2 regions of the Streptomyces yatensis genome follow, and region 2 is predicted to be linked to the other one. Evidence: riboswitches for the same ligand, from Rfam matches in the RefSeq annotation. Region 2 holds a riboswitch; the other holds the start of a gene.
The links. Region 2 has a riboswitch for glycine ahead of gcvP (aminomethyl-transferring glycine dehydrogenase). Riboswitches for the same ligand answer to the same signal wherever they lie in the genome.

Region 1: another riboswitch for glycine. It lies ahead of gcvT (glycine cleavage system aminomethyltransferase GcvT); the one in region 2 lies ahead of gcvP (aminomethyl-transferring glycine dehydrogenase).

Annotation. Positions count from the first base shown of each region.
Region 1 covers NZ_CP072941.1:3,579,174-3,588,842, forward strand. The annotation lists gene J8403_RS14405 (ABC transporter ATP-binding protein) at 1-78, opposite strand, end outside; gene J8403_RS14410 (ABC transporter ATP-binding protein) at 99-1,241, opposite strand; gene J8403_RS14415 (ABC transporter permease) at 1,238-2,236, opposite strand; gene J8403_RS14420 (ABC transporter substrate-binding protein) at 2,371-4,131, opposite strand; gene J8403_RS14425 (ABC transporter permease) at 4,260-5,264, opposite strand; gene J8403_RS14430 (enhanced serine sensitivity protein SseB C-terminal domain-containing protein) at 5,736-6,530, opposite strand; gene J8403_RS14435 (enhanced serine sensitivity protein SseB) at 6,644-7,459, opposite strand; gene J8403_RS14440 (AAA family ATPase) at 7,698-8,396, opposite strand; glycine riboswitch at 8,566-8,675, shown strand; gene gcvT (glycine cleavage system aminomethyltransferase GcvT) at 8,845-9,669, shown strand, end outside.
Region 2 covers NZ_CP072941.1:9,039,533-9,049,201, forward strand. The annotation lists gene J8403_RS37855 (PRC-barrel domain-containing protein) at 656-985, opposite strand; glycine riboswitch at 1,098-1,195, shown strand; glycine riboswitch at 1,197-1,321, shown strand; gene gcvP (aminomethyl-transferring glycine dehydrogenase) at 1,387-4,302, shown strand; gene J8403_RS37865 (DUF5999 family protein) at 4,428-4,634, opposite strand; gene J8403_RS37870 (hypothetical protein) at 4,899-5,486, opposite strand; gene J8403_RS37875 (glutamate-cysteine ligase family protein) at 5,933-7,435, shown strand; gene J8403_RS37880 (CPBP family intramembrane glutamic endopeptidase) at 7,581-8,321, shown strand; gene J8403_RS37885 (PhzF family phenazine biosynthesis protein) at 8,351-9,175, opposite strand; gene J8403_RS37890 (hypothetical protein) at 9,286-9,510, opposite strand.

The sequences.
Region 1 (9,669 bases), 5.5 Mb from region 2:
GATGGGGAAGTGCTTGACCAGACCCGACACCTTGAGCAGGGGCTCGGGCGACGTCGTCGCCTTCTCCGGGACCGTCATCTTCGGATCCTTCGTGTCGGTCACAGCTTCGGCGCAATCTCTTCGGTCCAGATCCGGGTGCGCTCCTCCTGCGACATATGGCATGCGGAGAAGTGCCCGCCGCCCCCGGCCTCGGCGAGCTCCGGCCGCTCGGTGCGCGTGATGTTGTCCTTCGGCACATCGGCGTACGGGCAGCGCGGGTGGAAGGCGCAGCCGGACGGCACATTGATGAGGCTGGGCGGGGAGCCCTTGACCGGGATCAGCCGCTCGGTCTGGTCGCGGTCGATCCGGGGCATCGAGCCCAGCAGCCCCCAGGTGTACGGGTGCTGGGGCTCGTAGAAGACCTTCTCGGCCGGGCCCCGCTCGACACAGCGGCCGCCGTACATCACCAGCAGATCGTCGGCGAGCTCGGCGACCACGCCCAGGTCATGGGTGATGACGATGACCGCGGAGCCGAACTCCTTCTGCAGATCCCGGATGAGGTCGAGGATCTGCGCCTGGACGGTGACGTCCAGGGCGGTGGTCGGCTCGTCCGCGATCAACAGCTCGGGGTTGTTGACCAGCGCCATCGCGATCATGGCGCGCTGGCGCATACCGCCGGAGAACTCGTGCGGATAGCTGTCCACGCGCTTGTCGGGCTGCGGGATGCCGACACGGTCCAGCAGGTCGATCGCGCGCTTGCGGGCCACCTCCTTGGTGACCTCGTTGTGCACCCGGTACGCCTCGATGATCTGGCGGCCGATGGTGTAGTACGGGTGCAGCGCGGAGAGCGGATCCTGGAAGATCATCGACATCTCGCGGCCGCGCAGCTTGCGCACCTCGTCGGGGTCGGCGCCCAGCAGCTCCTGGCCGTTGAGCCAGATCTCACCGGAGATCCGCGCCTTGCGGCGGCCGTACTGCCCGGCGGTGTGCAGCCCCATGATGCCGAGCGAGGTGACGGACTTGCCGGAGCCGGACTCGCCGACGATGCCGAGGGTCTTGCCCTTCTCCAGCCGGAAGCTGAGCCCGTCCACGGACTTCACCAGACCGTCGTCGGTCGGGAAGTGGACGTGCAGATCGCGCACCTCGAGGAAGGCGGTGGGGGCGGGCGAGCCGGCCGCTGCCACCTCGCCCACGGCGGCGGTGCCGGTGGCCGGCAGATCGCCGTTCCCGGGCTGTCCGGAGGACTTGGTCAGGTCGGTCATCCGAGCCTCACTCGCGGGTCGATGACGGCGTACAGGAGGTCCACGATGAGGTTGGCGACCACGATGAAGACGGCCGCGATCAGGGTGACGCCGAGGATGACCGGCAGGTCCTTCTCGGTGATCGCGTTCACCGCGAGCCGCCCGAGGCCGGGCAGGTTGTAGGTGGTCTCGGTGAGGACCGCGCCGCCCAGCAGCGCGCCCAGGTCGAGGCCGAGCAGGGTGAGGACCGGGGTCCAGGTCGAGCGCATCGCGTGCCTGCCGATGACCACCCGCTCCCGCAGACCCTTGGCGCGGGCGGTGCGGATGTAGTCCTCTCCCATGATCTCCAGCATGGTCGCCCGGGTGAGCCGGGCGTACATCGCCGCATAGAGGAAGGCGAGCGTGATCCACGGGAGGATCAGGCTCTCGAACCACATCGCCGGATCGTCACCGAGCCCCTTGTAGTCCACGTTGACCCACTTCAGCGAGTAGCTGAAGATCGCCAGCGAGAGCAGACCGGTGAAGTAGATCGGCAGCGAGACACCGGCCAGCGCGACCGTCATCGCCGAGCGGTCCCACAGGGTGCCCCGGCGCAGCGCGGAGACGACACCGGTGGTGATGCCGCCGACCAGCCACAGCAGGCAGGCGCCCGCGGCGAGCGAGAGGGTCACCGGCATGGCGTCGGTGAGCTGCGGCCACACCGCCTGCTCGGTGCGGAAGGAGTAGCCGAAGCAGGGCGCCGGGCAGTGGGTGACATCCGTGCCGTTGGCGTAGTCACGGCCCACGAAGAGGCCTTGGACGAAGTGCCAGAACTGCACGAGGACCGGATCACCGAGGCTGAGCTTCTCCCGGATGCCCTCGATGGCCGCGGGGTCGGCCTGCTTGCCGACGAACAGCAGCGCGGGATCGGAACCGGCCCACTTCGGGATCACGAAGAAGATGGCGAAGGTCGTGAGGGTGACGACCAACAGCATCACGACGACGGCGAACAAGCGCCGGATGAGATAAGCAAGCACTGTGCGCGGCCCGGGGGTGGCCCGTGACCCCGGTTGAGGGGGATCACGGGCCACCACCCGCGGCCATCACCTGCCCTTCGGGCCTATCGGGTGCGGCGATGGTTAACGTGTGCGGCGGGTCGGGTGACCGGCCGTCACTTGACGACGCCCAGCTGGGAGTAGTCGTAGCGACCGTTGTAGGCCGCCGACGAGAAGGCGTTCGTCAGCCGCGAGCTGCGCCAGGTGATGTTCTTCTCGTAGATGAACGGCATCTGCACGGCCAGGTCGCTGACCTTGTGGTTCATCTTCTGGTAGATCGCGCCGGCCTTGCTCGGGTCGGTCTCCTTGAGCGCGTCGTCGAAGTACTTGTTGATCTCCGCGTCGTTGGTCTCGGAGACGTTGTAGTTACCGGTCTGCTCGATGAAGCGGCCGTCGATCAGCGGCTGGGAGAAGCCCTGGCCGGTCGGGAAGTCCGGGCCCCAGCCGGTCATGGACAGGCCGTAGCCGCGCTTCTTCATCACCGACGGCGAGCCGGTGATGCTGGCGGAGGTGCTGCCCTGGATCGGCTCCACGTTGAGGTTGATGCCGACCTTCTTCAGCGACGCCTGCAGCGCCTCGGCGGCCTCGACCTCGGCGGGCTGGTCGTTGCGGGCCACGATGCTGGTGGAGAAGCCACCCGGCTTGCCGCACTGCTTGAGCTCGTCCTTGGCCTTGGCCACGTCCGCCTTGCCACCGCGCTTCAGGACACCGTACGGGTCGTAGTTGTCCGCGCCCTTCACGCTCTTGGGGAGCATGTTGGTGGCGATGTCACCACCGGCCTGCGGGCCACCGCGGGTGGTCTGGAGCGACTTGTAGTCGGTGCCGTAGACGACCGCCTTGCGGCAGTGGATGTTGTCGAACGGCTTGACCTTGGTGGTGAAGTCGACGTACCGGACGAAGCTGGTGGTGATGTTGTCGACGTTGCCCTTGTTGTGCTTGAGGGCGTCGTTGCGGCCCGAGGGAGTCATACCGGTGGCGCTGAGGAAGACGTCGTAGTCGCCCTTGATCAGCAGCCGGTCGATCGCCTCGAGGTTGGAGTTGAAGGTGACCGAGACCTTGTCCGGCAGGGCCGGGCGGATCGGGTCGGACGCCTTCTTCCAGCTGGTGTTGCGGACCAGCGACAGGCTCTTGCCCGGGGTGTACGACTGGACCTTGTACGGACCGGAGGAGAAGGGCCGGTTGGTGTACTTGGCGCCGGTGTCCTTGTCCGCCTTCACCGGGGAGCCGGTCGGCATCGCGAGCATCTGCTCGAAGTCACCGTTGGGCTTGGCGAGGTTGAAGACGATGGTCTTGTCGTCCGGCGTCTGGATCGCCTTCAGGCCCAGCTTGTCCTTGGACTTGTCCTTGTACGGGCCCTTGTACTCGCTCTTGGGGTCCAGGACCTGGCGCAGATAGCCGGGGCCGCCGGAGACGACGTCCTTGGCCCAGATGCGCTCGATGCCGTACTTGACGTCCTTGGACGTGATCGGGGAGCCGTCCTCCCAGGTGATCCCGTCGCGCAGGGTGTAGGTGTAGGTCTTGCCGCCGTTGCTGATCTTGCCGGTGGAGGTGGCGAGGTCCGGGGTCAGCTCGTTCGCGGCGTTGCCCGGCTTCGGCGTGTAGGAGATCAGTTGGCGCGCGTAGAAGCGGGAGAAGTCCCAGGCGAACCCGTAGTACTGGCGCTGCGGGTCGAGGGAGTCGAACTCCTGCTTGTTGATGAACTTGAGGGTGCCGCCCTTCTTGGCGGACTTGGCGGCGACACCCTTCACCGCGGCGTTGAACCCGGCACCCGAGCCCTCGTCGTCGGAACTGCCACCACCGCAGGCGGCGGTGGCCAGCAGGGCGCCGACGACAGCCGTCGCTCCGGCGATCCGCCTGCTTCTCGAGAGCCGTTTCATAGTTGCTGCAACCTCCGGGTTAGCGGTCCTAGGCATGGCGCCGCGGAATACCTTGGGGAGCCTTCTGCCGGATGCGGCAGGGGCTGCTGATGCGTTCGAGTACGACCGGGCGGCCGTGTGCCGCACCGTCATCGGGTGCCCTTCGGATCCAGTGCGTCGCGGACGCCGTCGCCGAAGAGGTTGAAGGCCAGCACCGTGACGAAGATCGCCACACCCGGGATGATCATGAACATCGGGTCGTCCTCATAGGTGCCGACCGCCTTGGAGAGCATCTGCCCCCAGGAGGCGGTGGGCGGCTTCACGCCCGCGCCGAGGAAGCTGAGCGCGGCCTCCGTGAGGATGTTGGTGGGGATCATCAGCGTCGCGTAGACGGTGATCGGCGCCACCAGGTTGGGCAGCAGCTCACGGAAGAGGATGTAGCGCCGGCCGGCACCCAGGCTCCGCGCGGCCTCGATGTACTCCTTCTCGCGCAGCGACAGCGTCTGGCCGCGCACGATGCGGCCGACGTACGGCCAGCCGAAGAAGCCGATGACCGAGACCAGGATGGCGATGCGCACCCCGCTGCCGGTCAGTCCCAGCAGGTCGTTGGGGAGCACCGAGACCAGGGAGATGATGAAGAGCAGCTGCGGGAAGGCCAGCAGCATGTCCATCACCCGGCTGATCACCGAGTCCACCCAGCCGCCGAAGTACCCGGCGATGATGCCGAAGATGGTGCCGAGGACCACCGCGACCACCGCCGCGAGGAAGGCCACCAGCAGCGAGATCCGGGCGCCGTAGACGACGCGGCTGAAGACGTCGCGGCCGTTGGACGGCTCCACGCCGAAGAGGAAGTCCGAGCTGATACCGCCCATGGACCCCTTCGGGGTGCCGAACAGCGGGTCGATCTCCTCCTGGTGGAACTCATTGGGCGGATGCCCGAGCAGGCTCACGATCAGTGGAGCGAAGATCGCCACCAGAACCAGGAAGACGACAACGATGCCACCCGCCAGCGCGAGCTTGTCCCGCTTCAGGCGTGTCCAGGCGATCTGCCGCAGCGATCTGCCTTCGACGGACGCTTTGACCACATCCGCCGCTACATCGGCAGTCGCCACCGGATCGCTGTCCGTGCTCGTGCCGTGCAATGGTGCCGTCATCGTGGTGGAGACCCCTCTCGACCGGTGGTGACCGGCCCACGACTCGCCGCTGTGGCGGCTTTGTTCACAACCCTGGTGAAAGTCGCGTTCTGGTACGGAACCTTCTCGGAAGGGGTCGTACGCAGGAACCGCACCCCTTGGAGCGGGAGTCTTCAACGCGTTTGTGATCACCCGCCAGTACTCCCGGGCAATGGATGCCTAACCGTGATGTGAGGAGTACCGCTCCGCTATACGGACGGTCGCGACACGAGAACGCAGCAGTAACCTCGCGCCCGCTATGGGATGTTCGGCCCCAAAGGCCCGGTAGGCCGGGTGGGCAATCCCGTCAATCGGTGCGCGGACCAGCGGGTCGGCGACGGATCAGCGGATCGGCGGGCGCGGCGATTCGGCGGGCACGGCGGGTCGGCGGGCGCGACGGATCGGCGTGGCGGCACCGGCCCGGCGAGGCAGCGGATCAGCAGAGCCAGCGGATCAGTAGGCGGGACGCGGCGGCGGGTAGCCGTAGCCGTAGGACGGCGCGGCGGGGGCGGTGCCATAGGCGTCGCGGTCGAAGAAGGGCCGGGCGTTGGCCCGCATCCACAGGGCGACGGGGTCGTACTCGTCGGAGAGCGCGACCGTGGAGACCGGCAGCCCGTCCGGCACGGCGGTGATCGACTGCTCCATCATCACCCGCACCGACTGCACCGCCGGTGGGCTGCTGTCGTAAAGATCCAGCCCGATGGCCAGATACGGAGCGCCCAGCGCGGGCTGCACCCAGACGCGCCGCAGCGACCGCACGGCGGTGGTGCGATGCGCGTTCTGCCCCAGCAGGGCGTAGAACTGCGGGATGTCGATGGCGGGGTCGCTCAGCCGCAGCGGCCCGGCGGGCAGCCGGTCCAGACCGCCCGCGATCCGGCGCAGATCCGGCCACGGGATGCCCACTCCGCCGCCGCGGGCGTGGGGGTTGAGCCAAAGACCGTAGCGGTCGCGGTAGAGCGAGTCGGCGATGAGGCGTCCGTCGACCACCTCATGCGCACGGTTCCAGCCACTGGCGGCCAGTTCCTGTGCGGAGGTCACGCACGGGGCGTAACCGAGGCCGTCCACATCCATGTTCCCGTACTGGGCCTCGGGCGTGCCGGGCGCACCGTGCCACAGCAGCATCCAGACCTGGCCCTCGCCGATGGCCCGCAGCAGCGCCTCATAGGCGTCGTACCGGCCGGGAGCGACCTGCTGCAACGCTCGCTCAACCTGGCCGGCCGCCGCCCCCCAATCCGCGCCCGCGCTCACCTGGGTCCGCCCCTTCTCTCGCCCTTTGTCCCGCACCTCACCGGGGAGCGTGCTCGCACCCCTCCTGGTCATCAAACCAGCTTACGGGCCGCCGTAGCGGACCCTGGGGTGAGTCAGAGGTCACGGTCGTAGAACGGCCGTACGCGCCCCATCATCCAGTCGACCACCGGATCCCCCTGCGCCACGTCCAGCAGCACCAGCTGGACCTTCCACCGCACGGGCACCACACCGAGAGCGCGGCCGAGCGCGTCCACCGCCCGCGCCTGGCCGTCGGGGCCGGGGGCGTCGAGCTGCACGCCGACGAAGAGCGCGGGCTCGTCGCCCTCGACGCTGGCCAGCGCGCGCCGGGCGGTCCGCACCCCGGTGTCCTTGGCGAACTCGATCCCGGCGGCGGCCAGGAAGTCCACCGGCTCGTCCTGCCAGTCCGGTTCGAAGAGCCGCACCCTGCCCCCGGTGGCCGGGCCGTCGAGCTCGCTGCGCCCGGCACGGCACAGCTCCCGGACGGCGGCCGGAGGCAGTGGTACGACCACCGCGCCACCGGGGTTCACCGCGATGCCGAGCTGGGGCGGCAGGCCGCGGGCGAACTCCACGGCCGGGGCGATGGTGAAGGACATATGGGAGCCGACGAGCTGCAGGAACTGCTGCTCGGAGCTGAACACCGGGACATACGCGGCGCCTTCGATCTCCACCGTGGGCAGATCCAGGCTCGGGCTGCCCGGGCCACCGCCGTTGGGCAGCGGAACCCAGACATGGCTGCGGGAGAGCGTTTCGACGAGGCGCGCTCCGGCCCCGGGGACGTCGATCGAGGCGGCCATCACCTCTTCGAGCTCATTGCCGGGAAACGCCGGAAACGCCGGAAACGCGGTCTGCGCGCCGTCGGGGAATCCTCCGTGAGCCGGGGCCATGCCGTACTGCTCCGGGAAGCTCATCTTCGTCCAACCGCCATCTCGTCCTACCTGCCCAAAGCACCCTAGCGGCTGGGCGGCCCGGGGCCGGCGGGGGCGGCGTCATCTCCACAGCACTTCCCCACCTCGCCCGGCCCCCGCCGCGGTCACACTGGGTGATGCCGTCATGCTCATTTCCGGCCAAGGTCACCCGGCGTTTCCCTCTCGTCCCCGGGGAGGGCACCCGTCCCCTCCCAGGGCGGGGTTCACTTCCGGTGCGAGCTCATTCGAAGGAGATGCAGCGCAGTTCGCTCGCGGTCGAGCGGTCCAGCAGCACCGCCGAGGCGCACCCCTCCGGCGGCCGCCCCTCCTCCATCCCCGCGATGAGCCGCCGCATCGCGCGCCGATGCCGTCCGAAGGCATAGCCGGAGACCCCGCGGCCACGGGCGGCCTGGCCCTCCAGGGCCACCGTGGCCTCCACGTCCAGCAGCACCATGTGGAGACTGCGGCCCCGGCGCCGCGCGTCCCGGGCCAGCCAGCGGCGGACCCACGGCAGCGCGCCGCAGTCGTGCACCACGACGCTCACATCCGAGCGCAGCGCCCGGCGCAGCCCGGCGTAGTGGGCGTACCGGACCAGCGGGCGATAGAGCGCGTACGGCAGCCAGCCGGGCATCCGGCGCTCCCACGCCTCCCGGGTGTTCTGCGAGTCCACCCGGATGACGACCGTGCCCGTCCCGTCCAGAACAGGCACCGTCCGATTGATCAGCGTGCTCTTGCCGGCGCCCGGCAGCCCGGAGGCGACCAGCACGTCCCCCACCGGGAAGCGCAGCTCACGCCGGTCCGCACCGCCGCCGCGCGCCTGCCCGCGCAGATCGTGCACCGCGATGCGCCGGCCGGGGATGGCCGTCGACCCGGAGGGGATGCGGCCACGCCGTGCCGGCAGGAGCCTTTGTGCGGTCCCGTATGTTCCCTGCCCTTGCACCGTGATCGTCCTCCCAGGTCGGTCAACGCTGCTCGTACCCGCAGAGTGTCAAGAAAAGGTAATGTCCATCAAGGCTGCCTCTGCCCGATCCGGCCGGAGCCGACCCGATCGGGGCTTCCTTTCTCGGCCACACATGCGATGATGTGCGCGCAACTCCATACCGGCCGCTTGAATCCGCGCGGGAGAGTCCTTGGTCACCGGCAATGCGCCGGGTGTCCGGGGCGCCGAAGGAGCAAGTCCTCCCTTGAATCTCTCAGGCCCCGATACCGCGTGGACGAGGCAGATCTGAAAAGCGAGCCGCGGGCGCGGCTCCACCCAAGGTGCAAGCCGGGCCCCTTACGGGCGTCACGGCGAACCTCTCAGGTTCCGATGACAGATGGGGAGGACGCACGCGTCCTTGTCGTCCGTCCTCGCCGTCGCGCGACCCCGATCTCCTGGAGCCTGAATCGTGACCGACGCCCCGCCCACCCCACGCCGTACCGCGCTGGACGCACGGCACCGTGCGCTCGGCGCCACCATGACCGACTTCGCCGGCTGGGACATGCCGCTGCGCTACGGCAGTGAGCGCGACGAGCACACCGCGGTGCGCACCCGCGCCGGGCTTTTCGATCTCTCCCATATGGGTGAGATCTCTCTCATCGGTTCGCAGGCCGGGCAGGCCCTGGACCACGCGCTGGTCGGCCGGCTGTCCGCGCTCGCCGTGGGCCGCGCCCGCTACACCATGATCTGCGACGACGAGGGCGGCATCCTGGACGACCTGATCGTCTACCGCCTCGGGGACGAGGAGTTCCTGGTCGTGGCCAACGCCTCCAACGCCCAGGTGGTGCTGGACGCGCTGACCGAGCGGGCCGCCGGTTTCGAGGCGACCGTAAGGGACGACCGGGACGCCTATGCGCTGATCGCCGTCCAGGGGCCCGAGTCCCCCGGGATCCTGGGCAGCCTGACCGACGCCGACCTGGAGGGGCTCAAGTACTACGCCGGGCTGCCGGGCACCGTCGCGGGCGTCCCCGCCATGATCGCCCGCACCGGCTACACGGGCGAGGACGGCTTCGAGCTGTTCCTGGCGCCCGCCGACGCCGAGCGGGTCTGGGACGCGCTGACCGAGGCGGGCGCCCCGGTGGGCCTGGTGCCCTGCGGTCTGTCCTGCCGGGACACCCTGCGCCTGGAGGCGGGGATGCCGCTGTACGGGAACGAGCTGACCACCGACACCACCCCGTTCGACGCGGGGCTCGGCCGGGTGGTGAAGTTCGACAAGCCCGGCGACTTCGTCGGC
Region 2 (9,669 bases):
CGGAACTTGAGCGGGGCGGGGTCCAGGCCGTATGCGGGGCCACGGTCCGGGCGGCGGGCAGGCCCTGGGGCCGGTCGGCCTGGCCGCGGGGGCGTATGGCCTGGTTTCGGGATCGGGCGTCGGGCTCGAGCGTGAGCAGGCCTCGGGCCCCGACGCTCTGGCCGCGGGCGCGTAATGTCCTGGCTCCGGGACTGGGGGGCGGAACTTGAGCGGGGCGGGGTCCAGGCCGTATGCGGGGCCACGGTCCGGGCGGCGGGCAGGCCCTGGGGCCGGTCGGCCTGGCCGCGGGGGCGTATGGCCTGGTTTCGGGATCGGGCGTCGGGCTCGAGCGTGAGCAGGCCTCGGGCCCCGACGCCCTGGCCGCGGGCGCGTAATGTCTCGGTTCCGGTGCTGGGGCGCGGACCTGAGCGGGGCGGGGTCCAGGCCGTATGCGGGGCAACGGCCCGGGCCGTGAGCAGTCCCGGGGACAGGATGGCCTGGCCCCGGGACCGGGCGTCGGACCCGAGCGGGGGCAGGCTCTGGGCCACGAGCGAGGGCAGAGCTCAGGCCAAGCGGAGGGCAGAGCTCAGGCCACATGCGGGGCCGCGCGCAGGCCCCGGGACACCAGCAGGCCGCCGCCCCAGGCCACCAGCAAGGCCGGTCGCAGCCGCCAAGGTCAGCCCGTGACGTCCAGCCCGTAGTGGTGGTAGAGCTGCAGCTCCTGCTCGGGGGAGAGGTGGCGGCCGACGCCGAAGTCCGGGGCGTCCTTGATGAGTGCCCGGTCGTACGGCACCCGCAGGGTGTCGCCGACGACCTCGCTCGGTTCGAGCGGCACGAAGACGTCCCGGCTGAACAGCCCGGTGCGTACGGCCGCCCATTCGGGCTCGCCGGTCGCGTCGTCGAGATAGACCTCGTCCACGGTGCCGATCTTGGAGCCCTCGCGGTCGAATGCCTTGCGGCCGATCAGGGTCCGCGGGTCGATATCGGTCTGCACGCTCTCTCCCACAGGTGGCAAGTGACCATTGATACCTACAAAAAGCCACATCTCCGCGCTCGGCCACTCGAACGCCGGTGACCGTCCCCCACGGTAGAACCGCTGGTACGCTGACTGTGGCTGTAAACCCCGTGCGGGAGAGTCCTCCGCCGACGCTGTCGGAGGCGCCGAAGGAGCAAACCCTCCCCGGAATCTCTCAGGCACACGTACCGTGCGGGTGAGGTCACTCTGGAAAGCAGGGCGGGCCACGGGCGAGCAGAGCTCCGGAACCCCTCCTCACCGACGGTGAAAACCGGTCAGGCGGTATATGGACCGGTGAAGCTCTCAGGTTGAGATGACAGAGGGGGAGGCCGTCCGGGCACCCGCGCCGCGGTGCCCCTCGCCGGTCGTTACAGACCAGGAGGCCCCCGCAGATGACCGCCAATCGCATCGCACTCTCCGACTTGGAACGCGGTACTCCGTTCGAGCAGCGCCATATCGGCCCCGACGGCGAGGCGCAGGCCAAGATGCTCGCCCATGTCGGCTTCGGCTCGCTGGACGAGCTCACCGAGGCCGCCGTACCGGAGGTCATAAAGAGCACCGAGGCGCTGGATGCCCTGCCCCCGGCCCGCAGCGAGCCGGAGGTCATCGCCGAGCTGCGCGGACTCGCCGACCGCAACCAGGTGCTGCCGTCGATGATCGGTCTCGGCTACTACGGCACCCACACCCCGCCGGTGATCCTGCGCAATGTGCTGGAGAACCCCGCCTGGTACACCGCGTACACGCCCTACCAGCCGGAGATCTCCCAGGGCCGGCTCGAGGCCCTGCTCAACTTCCAGACCGTGGTCGCCGATCTGACCGGGCTGCCCACCGCCGGTTCCTCGCTGCTGGACGAGGCCACCGCGGCCGCCGAGGCGATGGCGCTGTCGCGGCGCGTCGGCAAGGTCAAGGAGGGCGTCTTCCTGGTCGACGCCGAGTGCCTGCCGCAGACCGTCGCGGTCCTGCGGACCCGCGCCGAGCCGACCGGTGTCGAGGTCGTCGTCGCCGATCTGGCCGAGGGCATTCCGGACGAGATCGCCGAGCGCGGGGTCTTCGGCGTACTGCTGCAGTACCCGGGCGCCTCCGGCGTGGTGCGCGATCCGCGGCCGGTCATCGAGCGCGCCCATGAGCTGGGCGCCATCGTCACCGTCGCCGCCGATCTGCTCGCGCTCACCCTGCTCACCTCGCCCGGTGAGCTGGGCGCGGACATCGCGGTGGGCAACAGCCAGCGGTTCGGCGTCCCGATGGGCTTCGGCGGACCGCACGCCGGGTTCATGTCGGTGCGCGACGCCTACGCCCGCAACCTTCCCGGCCGGCTGGTCGGGGTCTCCGTGGACGCCGACGGCGACAAGGCGTACCGGCTGGCGCTGCAGACCCGTGAGCAGCACATCCGCCGGGAGAAGGCCACCAGCAACATCTGCACCGCCCAGGTGCTGCTGGCCGTGATGGCCGGGATGTACGCCGTCTACCACGGCCCGGACGGGCTCGCCGCGATCGCCCGCCGCACCCACCGCTACGCCTCCGTGCTCGCCGAGGGGCTGCGGGCCGGCGGTGTCGAGGTGGTGCACGGCGCGTTCTTCGACACCCTCACCGCGCGGGTGCCGGGCCGGGCCGCCGAGGTCGTCGCCGCGGGCCGGGAGGCCGGGGTCAACCTGCGGCTGACCGACGCCGACCACGTCGGCATCGCCTGCGACGAGACCACCGCCCGTGCGCAGCTCGCCGCCGTGTGGTCCGCCTTCGGGGTGGACGGCGGCAACGGCGACCCCACCGGGATCCCCGGGATCGACGAGCTGGACGCCGCGGCGCCGGACGCGCTGCCCGCGGCCCTGCTGCGCCACGACGGCTATCTGACCCACCCGGTCTTCCACCAGCACCGCTCCGAGACCGCGATGCTGCGCTATCTGCGGCGGCTGGCCGACCGGGACTACGCGCTGGACCGGGGCATGATCCCGCTCGGCTCCTGCACCATGAAGCTCAACGCGACCACCGAGATGGAGCCGGTCACCTGGCCCGAGTTCGGCGCGCTGCACCCCTTCGCACCGGCCGAGCAGGCCCAGGGCTATCTGACCCTGATCCGTGAGCTGGAGGAGCGGCTGGCCGAGGTCACCGGCTATGACAAGGTCTCCCTGCAGCCGAACGCCGGATCCCAGGGCGAGCTCGCCGGGCTGCTCGCGGTGCGCGCCTACCACCGCGCCAACGGGGACAGCCGGCGCACCGTCTGCCTGATCCCGTCCTCCGCGCACGGCACCAACGCCGCCAGCGCCGTGATGGCCGGCATGAAGGTGGTCGTGGTCAAGACCGGTGAGGACGGCGAGATCGACACCGATGACCTGCGCGCGAAGATCGAGAAGCATGGTGCCGAACTGGCCGTGCTGATGGTCACCTACCCCTCCACCCACGGCGTGTTCGAGGGGCACATCACCGAGATCTGCGCGGCCGTGCACGACGCGGGCGGCCAGGTCTACGTGGACGGCGCCAACCTCAACGCGCTGGTCGGGCTCGCCGAGCCGGGCCGGTTCGGCGGCGATGTCTCGCATCTGAACCTGCACAAGACCTTCTGCATCCCGCACGGCGGTGGCGGCCCCGGCGTCGGCCCGGTCGCGGTGCGCGAGCACCTGGCGCCCTACCTCCCGAACCATCCGCTGCAGCCCGCCGCGGGCCCGGCCACCGGCGTCGGCCCGGTCTCGGCCGCGCCGTGGGGCTCGGCGGGGATCCTGCCGATCTCCTGGGCGTACATCCGGCTGATGGGCGCCGAGGGGCTGCGCCGCGCGACCCAGGTCGCGGTGCTCGGCGCCAACTATGTCGCCAAGCGTCTCGAACCGCACTACCCGGTGCTCTACACCGGCCCCGGCGGCCTGGTGGCCCATGAGTGCATCGTGGATCTGCGGCCGCTGACGAAGGCCACCGGCGTGACGGTCGACGATGTGGCCAAACGCCTGATCGACTACGGCTTCCACGCGCCGACGATGTCGTTCCCCGTCGCCGGGACGCTGATGATCGAGCCGACCGAGAGCGAGGATCTGGCGGAGCTGGACCGGTTCTGCCAGGCGATGATCGCCATCCGGGCCGAGATCGAGAAGGTCGGCTCCGGCGAGTGGGCCAAGGAGGACAACCCGCTGCGGAACGCCCCGCATACGGCGGCGTCGCTGACCGGGGAGTGGGGCCACCCGTACTCCCGGGAGGAAGCGGTCTTCCCGGCCGGGGTCTCGGCGGCCGACAAGTACTGGCCGCCGGTGCGGCGGATCGACGGGGCCTACGGCGACCGTAACCTCGTCTGCTCCTGCCCGCCGCTGGAGTCCTACGAGGGCTGAGGGCTTCCCCTCGACACATGCGGCAGATGCGTCAATGGGGCCGGTGCGGCGGATACGCCGGGCCGGCCCCTGCGGGTACGTGCCGTCGACGGCGGGTCAGGCCGTGGTGACGGCGTGGGCGGCCGTCAGGCCGCGGTGACGATGTGCTCGGAACCCCGCGGCCGGCACGGTGCGATGACGCGCCCGTCCGGCAGCAGCTCACCGGTGTCCTCGAAGAGCAGGACGCCGTTGCACAGCAGGCTCCATCCCTGCTCCGGGTGGTGCGCCACCAGATGGGCGGCCTCCCGGTCGGCGGAGTCGGCTGACGGGCAGGGTGGTTGATGCTGGCACATGACAGGGTTCTTTCGCTGCGGAGTGGTGAATGTCCTGCGGCTCGCTGCGGCGTTCATGGCCGCCCCCCGTGGTTTGAGTCGGTCGATTGCTCCAGTGTTGCCCTACGGCCTGGAATCCGCAGGGATTTCGCGGTACCGGTCTCGCTAGATAATGACGCATCACCCGTCCGGACGGTTCATCGCCGCCGGACTGTTACGAGGATGCTGCGGAGCGCCCCGTGACCCGGCGGTCACGGGGCGCTCCCAACCTGACGGAGGCCCAGGTCAGGCGGGTGAGCCAAGCAAGGGAGCCCGGGTGAGCCGGTGGGTGAGGACCGACAGCAGATCCGTTGCGCCATGCGCCCGGTGGGGCGCGATCCCCGGTGGGGCCGGGGCGAGCGGCACCAGCAGGTCCCCCGCGCCGAGGCCGCCTTCGGCGCCGTCCGCCGTCAGGTCGCCGTGCAGCCAGAGCGTGACCATGTAGAGCTCGGGGATGGACAGCAGCCGCGGTTGGTACGCCGAGGGCAGCGACTCGGCCTGGCTCAGGGCGAGTTCGGCCGAGCTGACATAGGGGCCCTCGGAGAAGTGTGAGAAGGCCCAGCCGTCGGCGGTGAGCATCGCCTCGGCTGCGGCCACCGTGCGATCGCCGTCGCGGATCAGGAAGCGCCAGCCGGTGAGCCGGGTGGTCGGCGGGCCGTCGGCGGTGGTGATGTCGTCCAGGACATGGACGGGGAGCGGAAGTTCGGGTTCGAAGGGGCCGGTGAGCGTGGAGAGTACCGGGGTGCGGGCCTCGCGGACGGCGGTGGGGGAATCAAGGGCCGTGAGGACGCTGCGCAGGGCGGGCGCGGGGGCCTGGGGCACATGCAGCGGCATGGTGGGTCGCCTCTCGCTTGGAGACACGGTGAAGCGATAGCGGGCCGGGTTTGGGCGGCGCTGTCGGTGGAACACGGGTCAGAGGGGAACCGGAACAGACCGTTCGGGCCTTATCTCTCTGCCTCGTTAGCCGAGTTTATACGACACGTGTTCCCGTTGTGTTTCATCTAGCCGCTGCCCGCATTGCCGACAAGACCTTATCCAGACCCCGAGAAGGCGGGGATTTTCCCCGATTCCATGCCAGATGAACGGATATGACCTGGCATTTTGAGGCCGGCGCGGTAGGCTGGAACTCGCCGGTCCATTTTTCCGGCACAATGAACAGTTCCAGAGAGCCTACCGGCTGGGTGGGGATCGCGGGGCGTTATCGATCACATTGGTGGGCATCATCGAGCGTGGTGTGCAGACGGCTGGCACCGATGATCCACTCGAGGAGGGACGCTTCGATGGGGGACAAGCTCATGGCCGGTGAGTTCGACCCGTCCGGCCGGCGACGGCAGCGCGTCCGGTTGCGGCAGTGCCTCGACGGGCTGGGCCGGCTCCTGGCCGACAAGCGATTCGACCGCCCGAAGAATCTCATGGGGCTGGAGATCGAGCTGAATCTCGCCGGGGCCGACGGACTGCCGAGGATGATGAACGCGGAGGTTCTGGAGCGCATCGGGAGTCATGATTTCCAGACCGAACTCGGGCAGTGCAACCTTGAAGTAAACATCGTGCCCCACCGTTTGCGCGGACGCGTTCTCGATCAGCTCTCGGAAGAGCTCCGAACCGGTTTGTCATATGCCGATCGCAAGGCGCGGGAAGTGTCCTCCGAGATCGTGATGATCGGAATTCTGCCGACCCTCGCCGCGGACGATCTGGGATCCACGAGCCTGTCCTATGACGACCGTTACAAACTCCTCAACGAGCAGATGCTGGCCGCCCGCGGCGAGGATTTCCTCATCGACATCGAGGGCCGTGAGCGGTTCACCTACGCCAGCGCCTCCATCGCCCCCGAGGCGGCCTGCACCTCCGTCCAGCTCCATCTCCAGGTCACCCCGGGGCGCTTCGCGGACGCGTGGAACGCGGCGCAGGCGGTGGCCGCCGTGCAGATCGCGGTCGGCGCCAACTCCCCCTTCGTCTTCGGTCATGAGGCATGGCGCGAATCCCGGCCGCCGCTGTTCCTGCAGGCCACCGATGTGCGTCCGCCGGAGATCGCCGCCCAGGGGGTCCGCCCGCGCACCTGGTTCGGTGAGCGCTGGATCGGTTCCGCCTACGAGCTGTTCGAGGAGAACCTGCGCTATTTTCCGCCCCTGCTCTCCACCGGCGAGGACGAGGACCCGCTACGGGTGCTGGACGAGGGCGGGGTGCCCGAGCTCCAGGAACTGGCGCTGCACAACGGCACGATCTACCGCTGGAACCGGCCCGTCTACGACGTCGTGGACGGTGTGCCGCATCTGCGCGTGGAGAACCGCGTGCTCCCGGCCGGGCCCACCGTCACCGATGTCATCGCCAACGCCGCCTTCTACTACGGGCTGGTCAGGGCGCTCGCCGAGGAGTCCCGCCCGGTGTGGACCCGGCTGCCCTTCACGGCCGCCGCCGCCAACTTCGACGCGGCCTGCCGGCACGGCATCGACGCGGTCCTGCAATGGCCCAAATCCGGCCGGTCGGCCTCCCTGGCCCGCACCTCCGCCGTACGGCTGGTCCGCGAGGAGCTGCTGCCGCTCGCCGCGTCCGGCCTCGACTCCTGGGGTGTGGAGCCCGCCGACCGCGACCGCTACCTCGGCGTGATCGAGGAGCGCTGCAAGCTGCGGGTCAACGGCGCGTCCTGGCAGACGGCCACCTACCACCGGGCGCTGGCCGGCGGGCTGGACCGGGACGCCGCGCTCGCGTCCATGACCCGCCGCTACTGCGCCCTGATGCGGACCGACGCACCGGTGCACACCTGGCCCACCGATCTCTCCGGGTGACACCCACACCGGCGACCATGACACCGTATTGTCCGGTGAGCGGGGCGGACGCACCCGATGAGGCGGACAAGCGGAAGTGGGGACAGGAGTGCGGTCACAGGCGCGGGGCGTGGATGCCCCGGTCGAGGACGGGCTCTCGCGGCGGATGCTGCGCACCGAGACGCTGCTCGTGCTGGCGCTGTCCCTCGGCGCGAGCGGGCTGTCCGCACTGATCAGCTTTATCGGCTCGGTGACCAAACCGGGCGGGCTCAAGGACCAGGCGGCCCATCTCAACTCCTCCGCCGCGCCGGGGCGGCCCTGGCTGGATCTCGCCTGGCAGCTGTTCGGCATCTCGACCGCGCTGGTGCCGGTCGCGCTCGTGGCCCATCTGTTGCTGCGCGAGGGCGCCGGGCTGCGGGCGATCGGCTTCGACCGCGACCGGCCGCGGTTCGACCTGGCGTGGGGCGCCGCGGTCGCGGCCGCGATCGGCGGCACCGGGCTGCTGCTGTATCTGGGGGCGCGGGCGGCCGGGGGCAATCTGACGGTGGTGCCCGAGTCGCTGCCCGATGTGTGGTGGAAGATCCCCGTACTCATCGCCTCCGCCGTGCAGAACGCGGTGCTGGAGGAGGTGATCGTGGTCGGCTATCTGCTGCGCAGGCTCGGGCAGTTGGGCTGGACCCCGATGGCCGCCCTGCTGGCCAGCTCGGTGCTGCGCGGTTCGTACCACCTCTACCAGGGGATCGGCGGCTTCTTCGGCAACCTGGCGATGGGTGTGATCTTCGTGCTGCTCTACCGCCGCTGGGGGCGGGTCGGGCCGCTGATCGCCGCGCATGCGCTGATCGACATCGTGGCCTTCGTGGGATACGCCCTGCTGGCGGGCCGGGTGGACTGGCTGCCCACGGCCTGATCCACCCGTCCGCCGTGGCCGAGGGGGGCTCAGGCCAGCAATTCGCCGTCGATGACGGTGACGGCGCCGCCCGTCAGCAGCGTACGGTCGCCGCGCAGCGCGGTGCGGACCAGGCCGGTGCGCGCGGACGCCTGCAGCCCGGTCAGCTCGTCGCGGCCGAACCGGGCCGACCAGTAGGGCGCGAGCGCGGTGTGGGCGCTTCCGGTGACCGGGTCCTCGTCAATGCCGACGGCTGGGGCGAACATCCGCGAGACGAAGTCGTAGCCGCGCGTGGGGTCCTCGGCGGCCGCGGTCACGATGACACCCCGGTGGCTGAGCCGCTGGAGCCCGGCGAGGTCGGGGGCCAGGGCGCGCACGGTCTTCTCGTCGGCCAGTTCGATCAGCAGATCGTCGATGTGCGGGCCGGCGTGATGGGCGGACACGATCTCGGCGCCGAGCGCTCCGGCGACCTCGGCCGTCTTCTGGGAGACCGGCAGCGCGGTCAGTGAGGCTGTGGGGAAGTCCAGCGTGATCGAGCCGCCGTCGTCGGCCGTCGCCGACAGGACCCCGCTGAGGGTGGCGAAGCGGACCGTGCCGGTCGCGGTCCCCGTGGTCTTCAGGACATGGCTGGTGGCGAGCGTGGCATGGCCGCACATGGGCGCCTCGGTGACCGGGGTGAACCAGCGCAGCGCCCAGTCCGCCTCCGCGGCCCGCGGGAGCGGGTGGGCGAAGGCGGTCTCGGCGAGATTGACCTCGGCGGCGACCCGCTGCAGCCAGCCGTCGTCGGGGAAGGTGTCGGTGTCGAGGAGGACGACCCCGGCCGGGTTGCCGGCGAAGGGGCGCTCGGTGAAGGCGTCGACGATACGTATCCGCATACGCCGACCGTAGGCGGCCTGTGGCGGGTCAGCCATGGCCAATCGCCCGGCCGTGGCACCCTCAGGGGCGGCGGTGGGGCCTTGGCCGGTGGCGCGGGAACGAGGGCCGACTACCCCTCGTCGGCGGCGAACAGCTCGAGGTGCCCGCACTCAGGACAGCGGAACGCCACAATCTTCCGCCGGGGACGGCCGATCCGCTTGGCGCCCCCGAAAAATCCCCGTTCCATCGCCCCCTCGATCCAGCGCGCGTACCCGCGCGAGTGCTCACCGGCGTCCTCGATGAAACCTTCCGCCAGGCCGACGGTGCCGCAGTGGGTGCACGTGTTGTTCTTCATGCCGTGAGTCTAGGAAACGGCGCGGCCAGGAAGAACCCGTGGCTGTGCCCTCGGACGACAACCGGCTTCACACAGGTCGGCGAGCCAAGGGGTTGGCATCCGATCGGTTCCGATATATCGTTGACGTGTCGTGATGGATCGACGATAGAAAGGAGCGTC